Regions from separate parts of the Pectobacterium carotovorum genome, predicted to be linked through region 3. Evidence: predicted binding sites of a transcription regulator. Region 3 holds the regulator's gene; each other region holds the start of a gene.
The links. Region 3 encodes Fur, which represses iron uptake genes when iron is present. Its sites were predicted from a motif close to ATAATAATGAGAACNACTATCAA; they were not measured.

Region 1 (3,264 bases), on a different contig from region 3:
GGCATAAACGGCGGGACTGATTGTGGTGCGACATTCGGCCAGCCCGCCGCCTGAAACAGTGGAAGCACGGATTCGGGGATTTCAATCGACATCGTGAGTCATCTCGCAGTTGCGGCTAAGGGAAAAGTCAGCGTTGATCTTTCAGTCGCTGGCGAATCGCGCGTATAACACTTGCTCTGATTGTGTCATTGGGTGGAGCCAGATCGCGTTGGCCTGCCAGCAGTTCCAGAGAGGATGAATCGCCAACGCCACGCAGCGCACAGAATATCAGGAGGATATGATGTTCCGACGTTGCCAGCGGTAAAAGCCGCATCAGAAAAGTGCGCACCGCCGTTGCCTGCTCGTCCGTCGCCACAACGCCGCCTTTGAAACTCAAGAGCGAGTTATAGGTGGAGGTAAGGCGCCATGCCGTTTCCAGCGCGTGCTCAGGTGCCTGCATAACGGCAGGAAAGAAAGCTATCAACGCATTCACCGCAGCATGTGATTGAAGCGCTTCAAGCAGGCCGATCACATACGCAGCATTATCGGGTTCAGCAGCCAGCACACCCAGCGCCTCAATCCCATCGTCAGCATAAACGCCCGCAATGTCAGCCCATTTCGCTAACGGCACAACGTGTGTGCCATCGGGCAAATAGGGTGATTGAGACCAGCTACACTCAGCGGATAGCCGATTAAGCTCATCGCGTAACCCCGGCAAGCGTGCTTTCGCCGCAGCAAGAATATGCTCGACTTCAAGCGTGTTACGCCGGGCTTTTGCCCGAAGTGCCGCAATCTTCATCTATTAAGTACCCTATCAACCAGCAGAGCTGGCACCTGGATGTCGCTGCTGTGACCAATGCGGCTATTCATCCTTTCCATAAATACCAATCACGTGACAAGCATGAAACGTAACAATCTGGCCGCACCGCACGCAGTCGCTTCCCGTGGGAGTATTGTCTAAAACACCTTGATAAAACACGTGATGCTTTTTCGTCACTCTGACCCACATCCTTTCCACCGAAAGCTCATCCGCGCCTGCGGTTTTTTCCATACGAAAGATCAGCTTAACAAAATCGTCGGGGACGAGTGACTCACGTACTTCGTTGTCTGGAATCCAGAATGAATCAGGATACTCGCGGTTAAGCGCTTCACCGTCGTCCAGCTCGTAGTGATCGGTTTCATACGTTGGCAGTTTCATTACACCTCATTGATACATCGCGCATCCACCGTCGCTTCAGCATTGATAGCACACATACCGTTTCATTAAGAATTATTCATCATCATTGCAACAACAGATGATAATAATTAGCATATTGATAATAGTTATCATTACCACATGATAATTAATGTTATTCGTCGTTTTGCATTTCCCTTGCAGACGTTAGCTACCAGCACGCCATGTTTCCCCAACGCCGCTGGCCAGAACAACCTTATAGCAGAGCATCATTATGTTAATTAACAAGAATTTAAATAAAATTCTTCTCACCAGCATCTTAACTGGCGTCGCGCTGAACAGCATGGCAGCGGATAGCACCACGGGCAACAACGTACTCAGCGGGAAGAATCAAGACACTTCGGCAGAAAAAACGGGACAGACCGACGATGTGATGGTCGTTAACTCGCCGAAAATTGAGAAAAAAGCGGGGTCGAGTACGACGCTAACCGCCGAAGATATGCAGAAAGAAGGCGGCAATAATTTTGGCACCATCATGCGTTATCAACCGCTGGTGAGCGCAACGGGTGCCAGCGGTGGCAGTAATACAGGGAAAAGCGGCTTCGATCGCGGCGGTTACACGGGCTACAACATTCGCGGCATTGAAAGCAACCGCGTGGCTATCGATACCGATGGCATCGCTCTGCCCAATGCCACAGGCCGCAGCTACGCCAGCCGCGCCGGATTCAATACGTTCGGCATGGGACGCGACTATATCGACCCTTACGTGTACAGCGGCGTCGATATTGAGTCAGGCGTCACCTCCGCCGAAAATACCATCAATGCACTCGGTGGCAGCGTCTCCTTCCGCCCCAAATCTGCCGATGATTATCTGAAAGCAGGCAAGCAGGACTACTTTGGTCTTCAGAGTGACTTTGATTCCGCCAACCATGGTTGGCATAACGGCATCACCGCCGCAGGTGGTGATGCCGAGCTGCGCGGCGTTCTCGTACTCAGCCGCCGCGACGGCCAGCAAACGCGTAATAACAGCGACGAGATCGCCGCTTACCCTGCCAACTGGCACTCTAACGCCATTTTGGCGTCCGGCATTTGGCAGGCCAATGACGAGCATCAGCTCACCGGTACGCTGGATTATTACCATAAAACCAACCATACCCATTATGACTACTGGGGTAATCTGCCAAGCGGCAACAACACCATTTACGGCACGGCACAACAAAGCAGCGAGACACGCCGCTGGACCGCCAGCCTGAAAGATCGCTGGACGCCCGTTAACAATACGCTGGTCGATTTGGTTGATAGCCGCATTTACTTCCAAAACAGCGAATCACACGACAATACCTGGCTGCCAGCAACCACAGGGATGGCGGCAGCAGATAGCCACCGGGTCTATTCCGACTACAATGTCACCACCTATGGATTCGATACCCATATGGTGAAAAGCTGGGATCGTCACGAGTTCAGCTGGGGCCTTAATGCCAGCCAAAGCAAGACAGAGCGCCCGTTCAGGCAATCGCCTAATCAAACGGGTGCCAATAACATCATGCAGCCAGAAGCCGATAGCAACAGCTACACCGTTGGAGGCTTTGTGCAGGATACGGTTACGTGGGATCTGGCGGGGCACGCCTTCTCGGTTGTCCCTGCCGTGCGCGCCGTCCATCAGCGCACCAAACCAACCAATACGGTTCGCCTGAGCGGTGACGGCAGCGTAATCAATGAATCCGATGTCAACAGACTGTACGGTAAAGCCAACAGTGATACGCAAGTCCTGCCTTCACTGAGCTTCCTCTATGACATCACCCCAACGCTGACAACCTATTTGCAGTACCGTCGTGGCGCACAATTCCCGGATGCCAGCCAGCTTTATGGCAGCACCAACCTTGACGCCAACTATGCCGGGCCATTCCAGTATGCCTTTATCGGCAATAGCGACCTCAAAACAGAAACCAGCAACAACGTCGAATGGGGCTTAAAAGGTGAAGCGACGGAGGGAATCACTTTCCGCACCGCGCTGTTCTACAACACGTATAAGAATTTTATCGCCAACACCCGTTACCGTCGTAGCGCTAACCCCGATAAATTTACCAATGTGCCAAGTAACATCAGTACGA
Region 2 (3,264 bases), on a different contig from region 3:
AATCAGCGCCGCGATGCTCATTTGCAGTGTGGCATTGTGGATATCTGCCTGCGAAGCCGCCAGCTGATCGCTCAGCAGCGATTTCACTACGTCGTTTAACTGTCCGGCGACAACCTGCATTTGCCCCGCCTGCGCCATTTCCTCCTGATAGGCTGGCATATAGGCCAGAACCTGCTCTTCATAGCTATTCATGATTGTCATAACCGGTGCTAGCGTTTCACGCTGTTCGGCAGACAGGCTCTGATACAGAAAGGTCAGTGACGTTTGTGCCGCATTGATGGCATCCGTCAGCTTTTCTTCGGATTCTTTATTGGTCGAAAGTAATAAACCACGAACGTGGTAGCGGACGGCAATCAGTTTTTGGTTCAGGTCGGAAAGTAATAGTTGCAGGTTTGTGCTGTTGTTGTCTGTCTTTAATTGATCGTTGAGATCTTGTAGAGGTTTTTCCGTGGTTGAAATATTCCAGCTTTTTCTTACGGCATCCTTTTTGCTCACGGCATTTATATAATTATTTTGTTTTTCCTGATAGCTGGTAATTAATGTGGGGATGCTGGCTATTTTCTTGGCGTCGCTTTCAGGCCAGTGAAATTCTTTTGCTTTTTCAGCGAGTTTACTGACGCTGGCAATATGCTCAATGTTCCTTTTTATATCATCTGGGTTATAGGTGGTGCCGTATAATGCGCGGTAATATTTAGCCTGGTTAATTTCATCATTGATATTGTTGCTTAAGTTAACTTTATCAATGCTGTCTTTCAGCGAGCTAATATGCATAATGCCCGCACCAGCAATCACCATGGTCATCAGCAGAATCAGGAAAAAGCCTAACCCTAATTTTTTACCGACTTTTAGATTGTCAAAATTCATAGCCATCACATCCCACCACTATATCGTATTGAGTCGAATTCACTATCCTGATGCACGCTTGATTAGCGGTGTTAGCATCTCGGATTACCGCTTGCCAAGCCTATCCCTGCAAAACAACATGATAAAAACCCGCAGTAGATATCGGCACTTTACTCTGAAACTTTACGCGCCAGTAAGCGGCGGCCTGTCGGGGGCGAGGCTCAAAGATGAGCCGGATATTGCCAACGTACATGCGGCTTGAAGTATGGCAGGTACAATAAAAAACTGGAATAACAGACTGTTATTCCAGTTCATATTCAAACGCAGAAGAGGCCTGATGATATCAGGCACTCAGCGGTTTTATTTTTTCGCGCTAGCGAAACGAGCAGCGGCTTCGTCCCAGTTCAACACGTTCCAGAATGCTTTAGCATAAGCTGGACGAAGGTTCTGATATTTCAGGTAGTAAGCGTGTTCCCAGACGTCCAGACCGACGATTGGGTAGCCAGACGCGCCAGAAACAGCTTCACCCATCAGCGGGCTGTCTTGGTTTGCAGTAGACACTACGGCCAGTTTGCCGTCGTCTTTCAGTACCAGCCACGCCCAGCCAGAACCGAAGCGAGTGGCTGCTGCTTGCTCAAATTTCTCTTTAAACGCATCAACGCTGCCGAAATCACGTTCGATAGCGGCTTTCAGATCGCCAGTCAGCGTCGTACCTACTTTCAGGCCTTTCCAGAACAGGCTGTGGTTAACGTGGCCACCCGCATTGTTACGCAGTGCTGTTCTTTTCTCCGCAGGAACTTTATCCAGTTGGGCGATCAGCTCTTCAGCAGACAATTTAGCCAGCTCAGGCAGAGATTCCAGCGCGGCGTTAGCATTATTGACGTAAGCCTGATGGTGTTTGGAATGGTGAATTTCCATCGTTTCTTTGTCGAAATGCGGTTCCAGTGCGTCATAAGCATATGGCAGCGATGGCAGTGAATAACTCATGTTTAGCATCTCCATGGTAAAAAAAATGTTACGGCACTGTACTGTTAGTACCGCGTAAGCAATACGTTCATTATAGTTAATTAAATGATATTGAAAATGATTATTCTCGTTCTGATGTCATGAACCATATTGCTTTACCTCATGATAACAAACGGTTATGTCATTATTGCACTATGTAGAAACAAATTAATCTATACCCGTCATACTTCAAGCTGCTGTGGCGCAGATGGTGTCGCTTACTCGCTCAGGCGCTGTGGATGCGTGTAAATAGTCGCATGCCCCGGTCGACAAAAACCGACCAGCGTCAGGTTGCAGCGCTCTGCGACCTCAACGGCCAGTGAGGTTGCCGCCGAGACGGCAAACAGGATTTCCACGCCGCACATGGCGGACTTCTGAACCATTTCATAGCTGGCCCGGCTGGAGACCAGCGCTGCGCCTTGCTTCCACCCGTGTTTCGCTCGGGTACCCAGCAGTTTATCCAGCGCGACATGGCGGCCGACGTCTTCACTCCCCCCGGACAGCGTGCCGTCTGGCGCGACCCAACTTGCGGCATGCGTGCAACCCGTCATCTGACCGATCTTCTGCACGTCTCGTAGCCGTACCAGCGCGTTTTCGAGCTTGCTGAGGGAAAATGTCTGCGTGAAGGGTAAGGGGGCGATGGGTTTGCCGATTTCCGCGAGCTGTTCTACGCCACATACGCCGCAGCCTGTGCGACCGTCCATCGCCCGGCGCCGTTCTTTTAGCCCGACAAAGCGTCGGCTGGACAGCTCAATCTGCACTTCGATGCCGTTACAGGCGGCCTGTACATCAATCCCGTAGATATCCGCTGGTGATTGAATAATGCCTTCAGATAAGGAAAACCCGAGGGCGAACTGTTCCAGTTCTTTCGGCGATGCCATCATGACGACATGCGAGATGCCGTTGTAGACCAGCGCCACGGGCACTTCTTCCGCCAGCCAGTCAGACTGTGGCTGATGCAGCGAGTCAGGATGATAAACCGAATGTTGCGTTGCGCCTTCAAGGGCGGCATCCGCGTGTAAATGAACCCCTTCCACCTGAAATACCTGCATGTTAGTAACCCTGGAAATTAAAAGTATTATACCCGTCATACTTCAAGTTGCATGTGCGTTGGCTGCGTTCAAATACTCGGCCCATCGTGGGCCTCGCCCTGAAGGGCCGCTGCAAGCAGCGTTCAAATCTGCTCCCGGCAGATTTGTCACCCGAATCACTTACTTGAGTAAGCTCATCGGGATGAAATGAGAGACATCCTGTCTCTCACCGAAAGCCAGCCAATGGCTGGTCAAATTCGTTCCCGACGAATTTGTCCTTCTCTTGCCGCGTTACGATGCTCATTGATGAGCATCGCCCTAAAGGGCTAACGCTTCGCGTTATTCAAAACGAATACGTTTTGTCCTGAAACTCGAATTATTTAGG
Region 3 (3,264 bases):
CGGATAAGTGGGTGAAACATTACACCATACCATTAGGAATCAAGAGGTTATTCAATTCATGGCACTCATCGGAATATTCTTTGGCAGTGATACTGGCAACACTGAAAACATCGCCAAAACGATCCAACAGCAGTTAGGCACCAACGTTGCAGATGTTCATGACATCGCCAAAAGCAGCAAAGAAGACCTCGAAGGTTTCGATATTCTGCTGCTGGGTATTCCAACCTGGTATTACGGTGAAGCTCAGTGCGATTGGGATGACTTCTTCCCCTCGCTGGAAGAAGTTGATTTCGAAGGAAAACTGGTTGCCCTGTTTGGTTGCGGCGATCAGGAAGACTATGCAGAATACTTCTGTGATGCCATGGGCACCATCCGTGACATTATCGAACCTCGCGGCGCGACGATTGTTGGCCACTGGCCAACAGAGGGCTATTACTTTGAAGCCTCTAAAGGACTCGCCGACGACAATCACTTCATCGGTCTGGCTATCGATGAAGACCGTCAGCCTGAACTGACCAGCGAACGCGTAACCGCTTGGGTAAAACAGATCAGCGATGAGCTGAACCTGAAAGAACTGGTTGGCTAAGCCATTTCGGCTCTGATAATCCCTATCAGAGCCGAAACAGCATTGATAGGTAAAACCTTTCATAATAATTGATACATTTTTTTAACTTCTATCAGTAAACCTGTACAATAATCCCATCGGCTTTGTATGTGCATCATCATTTCCTCATTCATCAACAACGAATTGCGTTGTATACCAATAGTGTGAATGGGGACAATATTGTTAACATTCCCTTGTTTTCATTTTGTATGCGCGGTTCTATAATTGAGACGCTTTTGCATTTTTTGAGCCGACCGATGTCATAGGCTAGGCAGCCTCCATTGATAAGTAAGCAACAGGATTAAACCCGCATGACTGACAACAATACCGCATTAAAGAAGGCCGGCCTGAAAGTCACTCTTCCAAGACTGAAAATACTGGAAGTGTTACAGGACCCTGTCTGCCATCACGTCAGTGCGGAAGATTTATATAAGAAACTGATTGATATGGGCGAAGAGATTGGTCTTGCTACCGTCTATCGCGTACTCAACCAGTTTGATGATGCGGGTATCGTAACCCGTCATAACTTCGAAGGCGGCAAATCCGTCTTTGAATTGACGCAGCAGCATCATCACGATCACTTAATTTGCCTCGACTGTGGCAAAGTCATTGAATTCCGCGATGAGTCTATCGAAGCACGTCAGCGTGAGATCGCAGAAAGACACGGCATCAAGCTATCCAACCACAGTCTGTATCTCTATGGGCATTGCAGTGAAGGGGATTGCCGAGAGGATGAAACCCTGCACGATTCCACACGATAAATCGACCGCATAAAAAAATAAAACCGCCGAGGCGGTTTTATTTTTGTCTTCTTCCCGGTGGCGTTAGCCTACCCAGGTATCTCGCAGTCCAACCGTACGGTTAAACACCAGATGTTCTGCACTGGAGTAAACGCGGTCAGCACAGAAGTAACCTTCGCGCTCAAACTGATACGCCTTCTCTGCTTCTGCCTGTGCCAGGCTCGCTTCTACAAAACCTTGCGTAATCTTCAGTGAGTCTGGGTTAATCGTCGACAGGAAATCTTCTGCCGCACCCGGGTTCGCCACACTGAACAGACGATCGTACAAACGGAATTCTGCAGGTACAGCGTGTGCCGCAGAAACCCAGTGAATCACGCCTTTTACTTTACGTCCATCAGACGGATCTTTGCTCAGCGTCTCTGCATCATAGCTACAGTAAACCGTGGTGATGGTGCCCTGCTCATCTTTTTCAATGCGATCTGCTTTGATCACATAGGCATTACGCAGACGAACTTCTTTACCCAGCACCAAGCGCTTGTACTGTTTGTTGGCTTCTTCACGGAAGTCAGCGCGATCGATATAAATCTCACGGCTGAATGCGACCTGACGTGAACCCATTTCCGGCTTGTTCGGATGGTTTGGCATCGCGACAAATTCTTCGTGCCCGGCTGGCAGATTCTCGATCACCACTTTGACCGGATCCAGTACCGCCATCGCACGCGGGGCGTTCTCATTCAGATCGTCGCGGATACAGGATTCAAGCGCGGCCATTTCCACGTTGTTATCCTGCTTCGTGACGCCGATGCGCACACAGAATTCACGGATAGAAGCTGCGCTATAACCACGACGGCGCAGACCAGAGATGGTCGGCATACGCGGATCGTCCCATCCTTCAACGACGTTTTCCACAACCAGCTGATTCAGCTTACGCTTGGACATAATCGCGTATTCGAGATTGAGGCGGGAGAATTCGTACTGACGCGGATGGCAAGGAATCGTAATGTTGTCCAACACCCAGTCGTACAGGCGGCGGTTATCCTGGAATTCCAGCGTACACAGTGAATGCGTGATCCCTTCCAGCGCATCGGAGATGCAGTGGGTGAAGTCATACATCGGGTAGATGCACCACTTGTTACCCGTCTGGTGGTGATCGGCAAATTTAATACGGTACAGCACCGGATCGCGCATCACGATAAAGGACGATGCCATATCGATTTTTGCACGCAGGCATGCCGTGCCTTCCGCAAACCCGCCGTTACGCATTTTTTCAAACAGCGCCAGGTTTTCCTGCACGGTACGGTCGCGGTAAGGGCTGTTTTTGCCCGGCGCCGTCAACGTACCGCGGTATTCACGGATCTGCTCGGGCGTCAGTTCATCGACGTAAGCCAGCCCTTTACCGATCAGCTCAACCGCATACGCATGCAGTTGATCGAAATAATCAGAAGAATAGCGAACGTCGCCGCTCCATGAAAAGCCCAGCCACTCGACATCACGTTTGATCGACTCAACGTACTCGATATCTTCTTTTACCGGGTTGGTGTCGTCAAAACGCAGGTTGCATTGCCCCTGATAGTCACGCGCGATACCAAAATTCAGGCAAATAGATTTTGCATGCCCAATATGCAGATAGCCATTCGGCTCTGGCGGGAAACGCGTCTGAATATGGTCATGCTTACCGGACGCCAGATCTTCATCGATAATCTGACGGATAAAGTTGGTTGGGCGGGCTTCAGCCTCACTCATTCTTCATTCCTCAATGCTAAAACGACGTATAACCGACAATGATCCAACAAGCTACGCTGGGAAACAACCGTTAGTTTCATTTAATTATTCATAACGAAAAAAAAGGGCAAGATTGCCATCTCGCCCTATCAATTTCATCAGCATAGCGTCGTTATATTACGCCTTGCTGTGCTCTGC

Region 1: R9X49_RS12545 (TonB-dependent receptor domain-containing protein) is a predicted target of Fur. The motif match lies at 1,293-1,315, and genes of this name have one in related genera.
Region 2: sodA (superoxide dismutase [Mn]) is a predicted target of Fur. The motif match lies at 1,915-1,937, and genes of this name have one in related genera.

The regions. Positions count from the first base shown of each region.
Region 1 is NZ_JAXAFK010000002.1:112,256-115,519, reverse strand. Features, by position in the region: gene R9X49_RS12560 (SUKH-3 domain-containing protein) at 1-92, opposite strand, end outside; gene R9X49_RS12555 (hypothetical protein) at 128-778, opposite strand; gene R9X49_RS12550 (DUF2314 domain-containing protein) at 842-1,177, opposite strand; gene R9X49_RS12545 (TonB-dependent receptor domain-containing protein) at 1,428-3,264, shown strand, end outside.
Region 2 is NZ_JAXAFK010000006.1:94,588-97,851, forward strand. Features, by position in the region: gene R9X49_RS20105 (methyl-accepting chemotaxis protein) at 1-870, opposite strand, end outside; gene sodA (superoxide dismutase [Mn]) at 1,204-1,830, opposite strand; gene fdhD (formate dehydrogenase accessory sulfurtransferase FdhD) at 2,067-2,900, opposite strand.
Region 3 is NZ_JAXAFK010000001.1:552,335-555,598, reverse strand. Features, by position in the region: gene fldA (flavodoxin FldA) at 59-586, shown strand; gene fur (ferric iron uptake transcriptional regulator) at 916-1,365, shown strand; gene glnS (glutamine--tRNA ligase) at 1,429-3,087, opposite strand; gene nagE (N-acetylglucosamine-specific PTS transporter subunit IIBC) at 3,244-3,264, opposite strand, start outside.